3 regions of the Rothia sp. P4278 genome follow, and region 1 is predicted to be linked to each of the others. Evidence: riboswitches for the same ligand, from Rfam matches in the RefSeq annotation. Region 1 holds a riboswitch; each other region holds the start of a gene.

Region 1 (2,256 bases):
CTCTACCCCACTGATAACCATCCGTAGCATAGCTGTCTCTGAGATGAACAACAAGGTCTACCTGCTCACCCATAAGCAAAGCGGGGCCCAGATTCTCATTGATGCCGCAGATGATTTTCCCGCTATCCAAAAGTTCACTGAGGCCGCACTCGCCACTGACTCACCCGCCCAAGTCGGTCAGCCCGGCTCCGGAGTCCTTGCACTAATTACCACACATTCCCACTGGGACCATATCCGGGCTTTGCCTGATGCAGTTGCCGGGTGGTCACCCGCCACCTACTGCGGTTCGGCCGATGCCGATGCTATTGCGGAACAGGAAAGTACACGTATTGAGCATCTGCTCAACGGCGGGGAAAACCTCAATCTAGCAGGTATTGAGCTTGAAGTCATCAGCCTGCGCGGGCATACTCCCGGGTCGATTGCTCTTGCCTATCGGGACCCCAGCGGAGAGCACCCCGTCCTCCTATTCACCGGTGATTCCCTCTTCCCCGGTGGGGTAGGCAAGACCCGGGCTCCGGAAGATTTCGCCCAGCTCTTGGCCGATGTTTCAGCGCGTATCTTCTCCCAATATGACGATGCCACGGTCGTTCTGCCCGGCCACGGGGACACCACCACCCTGGGTGCTGAGCGGCCTCATCTGCCCGAATGGAAAGAAAGAGGCTGGTAAGCGCAGGGCTAGCTGAAATCTTAAAACAACTGAACACCAAAGCCCTAAATTTTTATTGTGTTCGGCTTCACCAGCTGTTAGCATAAAACCGATATTTGGTTTGGGGTGCCGCTGGCAGCAGAAGCGGCTGAGATTAGACCCACAGAACCTGCTCTAGTTAGAACTAGCGAAGGGAAACCCATGCGCCGTCCTCTGCCTGCGCCTCTTGCTCATAGCACTTCCGCTCTCGAAACGTCAGTACCCAACGTGCTCTCTATCGCGGGGACGGACCCCAGCGGAGGGGCCGGCGCGCAGGCTGACCTCAAATCAATTGCGGCAGCAGGCGGTTACGGCATGAACGCGGTCACGGCCCTTGTCGCCCAAAACACTCAGGGCGTCAGCGCTGTCGAGGTTCCGCCCGCTGACTTTCTGCGAGCGCAACTCGATGCCGTCAGCGAGGACGTTCGCATTGATGCAGTCAAAATTGGCATGCTAGGCTCTGCTGACATCATCGACACTGTAGCCGCATGGCTCGATAGCAATCCACAGCAGCTTGTTGTGCTTGACCCTGTCATGGTCGCAACCAGTGGGGACCGTCTGCTGGAAACCGAGGCGGAGGATGCCCTACGCCGATTCCTAAAGTACGCCACGGTTATCACCCCCAATATCCCAGAGCTAGCCATTCTGGCCGAAGACTCAGAGCCAGATACCTGGGATTCTGCCTGTGCTCTCGCCCAGGTAGTCGCCGAACGCTACCAGGTCGCAGTTATCGTTAAGAGTGGGCACCTACCGGGTGACCAAGCGGGCAACGCAGTGGTCACTACCCAAGGAACCACAGCCGTCTTCAGACAAAAGAAAATAGATACCTCCAATACTCACGGCACCGGGTGCAGCCTTTCTGCTGCGCTCGCTACACGACTGGCAACAGGGGCAAGCCTTGAAGCAGCCCTGGAATGGACTTCAACCTGGCTTCATGGAGCAATCTCAACCAGTCACCACCTCAGCGTGGGGCAGGGGCACGGACCGATCAACCACTTCTGGCGGCTCTGGGAACAATCACGGGTAGCGGATGCGACGCCGGTAAAACTCGGAGACTTCGAAGCGACCACTAGGCCGCCTCAGATATCGGCGGCGGGCCCGCAGACCAAACGGCTCTGGGAACTCACCGGCCAGATTTGGGACTCAATCTGTGAACTCCCCTTTATCCAGCAGCTTGCATCCGGCACGCTGGCCACTGCAGACTTCACCTTCTACCAGGACCAGGACGCACTCTATCTTTCGAGCTACTCCCGGGCACTTGCTACCCTTAGTGCTAAGGCTCCCTCATCTGCTGAACAGGTCTTCTGGGCGCGAGGGGCGGCGGAGTGCATTGAGGTCGAATCCAGTCTTCACGCTGACTGGCTGGGGCCAGACTATATCAGTGCAGGCCCCTCCCCTATCACCAGGGCCTATACAGACTTCTTGACCTCATCCGCTTCTGTCAACGATTACGCAATCGGGGTGGCGGCGGTTCTTCCCTGCTACTGGCTCTACGCAGAAATAGGTGAAATTCTTGCTCAGGTCAATACTCCCGGTCACCCCTACTCGGCCTGGTTGAGCATGTACGGTTC
Region 2 (2,256 bases), on a different contig from region 1:
GGACAGATTCTCGGGGCCAAAAGCAACGTCATCACCAACCCTCGCTAGGACCACGGAGCTTTCCGGGTCCTGTTGCATGAGCCCGCAGGTCCCGCGTGATTGGGCGGGAGTAAGGCCGTTAACGGACAGCTCCCCCAACTGGGATTGGCCGTCTTCGTCTTCTAGCAGGCCACCTAAGGCCTGGAGCAGGGTGGTTTTACCAGCACCGGAGGGGCCCACCAGGAGCACCTTCTGACCGGGTTCAATCTCGAAGGTCAAGTTAGAGAAAGTGGGCTTGGGCCGCCCCGGGTAGTGCCACCCGAACTCCCGGGCCCGGAAGTGGGCCCCCCGGCCTCTTGACTCTGGGCCGGGGGACGCAAGCTGATGATCTTCTGCGGTCAACGCCCTAGCCCTTTGAGCTGGCTGGTCCGCCCCGGCGGGAAGGCCTGCGAGCGGCCCGCCCTGCTGCCAGGGAATCTAGCGCGCCGGTTGAGACCAGACCGCGCACCAGCAACCAGGAGACCAGACCGGCCAGAACCAGGCCCGAGATCATAGAGCACAGAACATAGATGACTGCTTTTTGACCCACCATCTCACCGGCATAGTAAATGATGATTTCTGAGATCCCCATAGCGGCACCTGAGGCTAAACCGGCCAGCATGGCGGTGGCGAGGTTCCAGACCTTGTAGAAGAAGATCAGGAATATCAGCTCAGCACCCAGGCCCTGAACTAGGCCAGAGATTACTACAGTGAAGTTGTAGTGGGTGCCCAAGAGGGCCTCGATGACTGCCGCCAGAATCTCGGTGTAAAGGGCTGCACCGGGTTTGCGGATGACCAGGGCCCCCAGCAGACCCGCAAGTAGCCAGACACCCCCGGCTAAGGGGGAGTATTCAGGGGCCAGGGCTAGGGTGGTAGTGATGGCGGAGTAGCCAAAATTTGACCAGAGCCAGAAGATCAGGGCGCAAGCTACGGCCAGCACCGATGCTACGACGATATCGTTGACGCGCCAGGTGAGCGCGGATTTCTTGGACATAAAGCCTTCCTTTGGTGAGAACAGCAAAGGGGGCATGCACCGGCGCACCTGGGTACGCCTATTTACTTCGACTCCCTAGCGCCGGTACTAACCGGATCAGGTTGGAGGGTCTGCATGTGCACTCTCAGCGCCAGTCTGGCGCTCCCCTGTCGTTTATGGTTACCCGCCGGCATAGAGCGGGGTCCCAAGCATGGAACCCTTCCAGTATAGAGCAAGCCGGGATACCCACGAAAAATGAACAGTTATCCAGGCTGCGGGACTTCCCTAGTGTCTTTGTGCATAAGCTACAGCAATCATGAGGTGGCTCATGATCCACCCATCGACGGTAAGGAAGGTGAACTGCCGCGCCCTCCACATTCCACTACAGCGGCTGAATAAAGGCCCCCAGCACAACACTGGTTACTATCCATTCATTCCAGGCATTGTGAAAAAATAAGACCGAAACTGGGAGTTTCTATTTTTATAATCAGACTCGTGTCTATAAAAACTACTCTTTAAATACTCTAGGGCTAGCAATTATCTTGCCTATCACACCAAGGGGTAGTTCCTGGAAGGTACCTCCTATTCTTAGCGACAAGTCTATAAACGGCCTCCATGCAGGAACCCAGCAAGGGAAAATCATAGATTCTTGAGAACAGCGACAGGCCGGTAATTCTATCTAAAAACTTCATAAAACCCCTTGCCCCAGTAAAATACTGACGGTTCTTTATGTAAACAATAGACTTACTAAAATCACACGCATATTCTTGCTCGCTAGATTTTTCAAACACCTGGTAAGGAATAAAATCCACCAGCTTATTTCTGTCTAGTTTAATAAGATAATCAACGGTTTTCGTACAAAAACCACAATTTCCATCAAAGATAAACAATTCTTTCATCTAAAAACCTCCATCTTGTTTATCAGCCTAGGCCATACATCCATAAAATACAGGGCATGGCCCCACCAGGAGCACCGTGAGGATTTCCCCCCCCCCCCCCTTGCCCGAACACCTACCTAAGCCCCTGATAAGCTCTTCAGTCATCAGGAGCAGACCGCGCTCACTTTGCCTGCCCTATACCCCAACCCTAGCGGGCAACTCACACCCTAACAATAAGTACTGATAGTCTTAGGGCAAGGGGCCATCCGGCCCGCCACACCAACAGAAGGGATCCCTCATGAACCCCCTCACAAAAATTGCAGGCTCGGCCGCCTCTCTAGGCGGTATCGCCCTGGCCAACAAGGTACTAGCCGCTAGCTGGGTTCG
Region 3 (2,256 bases), 200 kb from region 1:
CTGCGCCCCTAAATGCACCCGGTGAATGGGAGCAAACTCGTCGCGGGCCAGACAAGTGGGGCACTGCTTACCTTTTGGCACCAGGGCGGAGCTGGGGCAGGGCAGGTGAGTAAAACCAGGTCCATCAGTCTTGGCTTGGGCATAACCGGTGCAGTAGGTTCCCGCAGATTCTTCCCCGGGCTGGAGAACCCGAACCCCTAGGAAGGCTCCCGGAGTGATAGGTAGGGTATGAACCTGCCCCGCTGGCTCACCGGCTTGGAGAGGTTCAACTGTCAGAACCGGGGCGCGCTCCCGCCAGGTGATATCTCGCCACACAAAATCGTGCCCCAGAACATCATCGAGAAGACCGTACACCGAAAAGCCCCTTTTCCCTTGCCTGCTTGCTGAATTACCAGGTTATCTTATGCCCCGAGTAGTGGAGGCAGGCTCAGGCGGAGCTGGTGAGCGGCCTGAGAAACATCGGAACTCTGGATGAGGGCGCGAACCACGACGATCCGGCTGGCTCCTGCCTGTACCACCTGCGGCAGGCTTTCCTGGTTGATAGAGCCAATAGCAAACCAGGGTTTGCGCGGTTGCTGGGCGGCGATGTAGCTGATGTAGTCTAGGCCAGCGGCCGGACGGCCGGGCTTGGTGGGAGTTTCCCAGACCGGGCCGCAGGCGAAGTAGTCAACGTCGGGGTGACTAAAAGCTGCTAGACCCTGGGCCGGTGTGTGCGTTGATAGGCCCAAGATCACATCGGGGCCTAGCAAACTACGGGCCTGATTGGGTGTCAGATCGGTCTGGCCCATGTGGAAAATATCTGCCCCTACCAGTGCGGCAATATCGGCCCGGTCATTGACTGCAAAAAGTTTGCCCGCCCGGTGGGCAATCTCTTTTAGTAGCGCGAGTGCTTCAAGTTCTTCATTGACCGGCAGGGTCTTATCGCGCAGTTGGATAATATCCACGCCCCCGTCAAAAGCCTTGGTCAAAAATTCTGTGAGGTCCCCCTGCTCGGTGCGCGCATCAGTGCACAGGTAGAGCTGAGCCGCGGCCAGTAATTCAAGGCCTTGAGCGCGCGTATATGACGGCTCTGTGACGTTAACAAAATTCTTTTGGGGCATTTTTACCTCCCGAGTCACGTATCTATTTTTTTCAGACACTGTTACTTCCTATACTAGGGGCAGAACATACGGGAGCGCGCGGCACCTGTGCCCAAAGCGCGCTGAGAGGGCGAAAGCCGACCGTCAACTTGATGCGGGTCATGCCGCCGGAAGGATCTGTTCACCATGTCCAGTACCCTGCTCAACTGCCAGAAGGAACCAAGGATAGGTTCTTCGGGGCAAGACCCTGAAGCGACACCACCCAAGCAGGCCGACATCGTCCTTATCGGTGGGGGAGTCATCGGGCTCAGTACAGCCTGGCATTTGCTCCAGGCCGGACGGCAACCCATTGTGTTAGACCCGCACCGGGGTAGCGGTGCCTCCTTTGCCGCCGCCGGAATGCTGGCCTCTATCTCAGAAGTGCAGTACCGCCAAGAGGCCCTGCTCCCGCTGATGCGTACCTCCGCCCAGCTCTACCCCGAATTTGTCGCAAGGTTAGAGGCCACTAGCGGCCAGAGCGTCGGGTGGAGGCCCACCGAAACCCTTGTGCTGGCCTTTGACCGGGCCGATGCCCAGCACCTGACTGAACTTGCCACCTACCAGCAAGAACTGGGGCTCACACCAGAGCCCATCGGAGCCCGAGCTGCTCGCCGCCGTGAACCCGTCCTCAGCCCCTCGCTAGCCGGAGCCGTTTCCATAGCCCAAGACCACCAGATAGACCCACGCCGCCTGATGCGTGCCCTTGACCAAGAGCTTGCGGGAAGGGTTATTCGTGCAAGTGCGCAGGGCATCACCCTAGAAGACGGTACGGTTACCGGTGTGAGCTGGGTTGATGCCGATGGGAACCAAGGGAGCATGGCCAGCACCCAAGTGGTAGTTGCCAACGGGCTTGCCGCAACCCAACTGCACGGCCCGGACTCGCTAGAAAGTCTGCCGCTGAGGCCCGTCCACGGCGATATTCTGCGCCTAACGGTCCCGCCCCACCAACGGCCCTTCCTCACCCGGACCATCCGAGGGGTTGTCCGGGGCAACCCCGTCTACCTGGTTCCGCGCAAGGACAACACCCTGGTCCTAGGAGCCACCATGCGAGAAGACCAGCAAACCGGACTGAGCGCAGGCGGAATCTACCAGCTCCTGCGCGACGCCCACGAACTCGTGCCCGCCCTGAGCGAACTCG

Evidence for each region. A riboswitch is a leader RNA that binds a small molecule or an ion and turns the genes downstream of it on or off. The one in region 1 is predicted to bind thiamine pyrophosphate.
Region 2: it holds a riboswitch for thiamine pyrophosphate, as region 1 does, so the genes downstream of both, ACN085_RS08315 (ECF transporter S component) here and ACN085_RS02630 (bifunctional hydroxymethylpyrimidine kinase/phosphomethylpyrimidine kinase) in region 1, are expected to answer to the same signal.
Region 3: it holds a riboswitch for thiamine pyrophosphate, as region 1 does, so the genes downstream of both, thiO (glycine oxidase ThiO) here and ACN085_RS02630 (bifunctional hydroxymethylpyrimidine kinase/phosphomethylpyrimidine kinase) in region 1, are expected to answer to the same signal.

The regions. Positions count from the first base shown of each region.
Region 1 covers NZ_JBLXXU010000001.1:589,799-592,054, forward strand. Annotated here, with positions in the region: gene ACN085_RS02625 (MBL fold metallo-hydrolase) at 1-667, shown strand, start outside; TPP riboswitch at 759-859, shown strand; gene ACN085_RS02630 (bifunctional hydroxymethylpyrimidine kinase/phosphomethylpyrimidine kinase) at 848-2,256, shown strand, end outside.
Region 2 covers NZ_JBLXXU010000004.1:30,554-32,809, reverse strand. Annotated here, with positions in the region: gene ACN085_RS08320 (ABC transporter ATP-binding protein) at 1-381, opposite strand, end outside; gene ACN085_RS08315 (ECF transporter S component) at 386-1,012, opposite strand; TPP riboswitch at 1,068-1,170, opposite strand; gene ACN085_RS08310 (thiol-disulfide oxidoreductase DCC family protein) at 1,522-1,890, opposite strand; gene ACN085_RS08305 (DUF4235 domain-containing protein) at 2,168-2,256, shown strand, end outside.
Region 3 covers NZ_JBLXXU010000001.1:390,891-393,146, forward strand. Annotated here, with positions in the region: gene ACN085_RS01750 (hypothetical protein) at 1-354, opposite strand, end outside; gene thiE (thiamine phosphate synthase) at 402-1,100, opposite strand; TPP riboswitch at 1,159-1,273, shown strand; gene thiO (glycine oxidase ThiO) at 1,266-2,256, shown strand, end outside.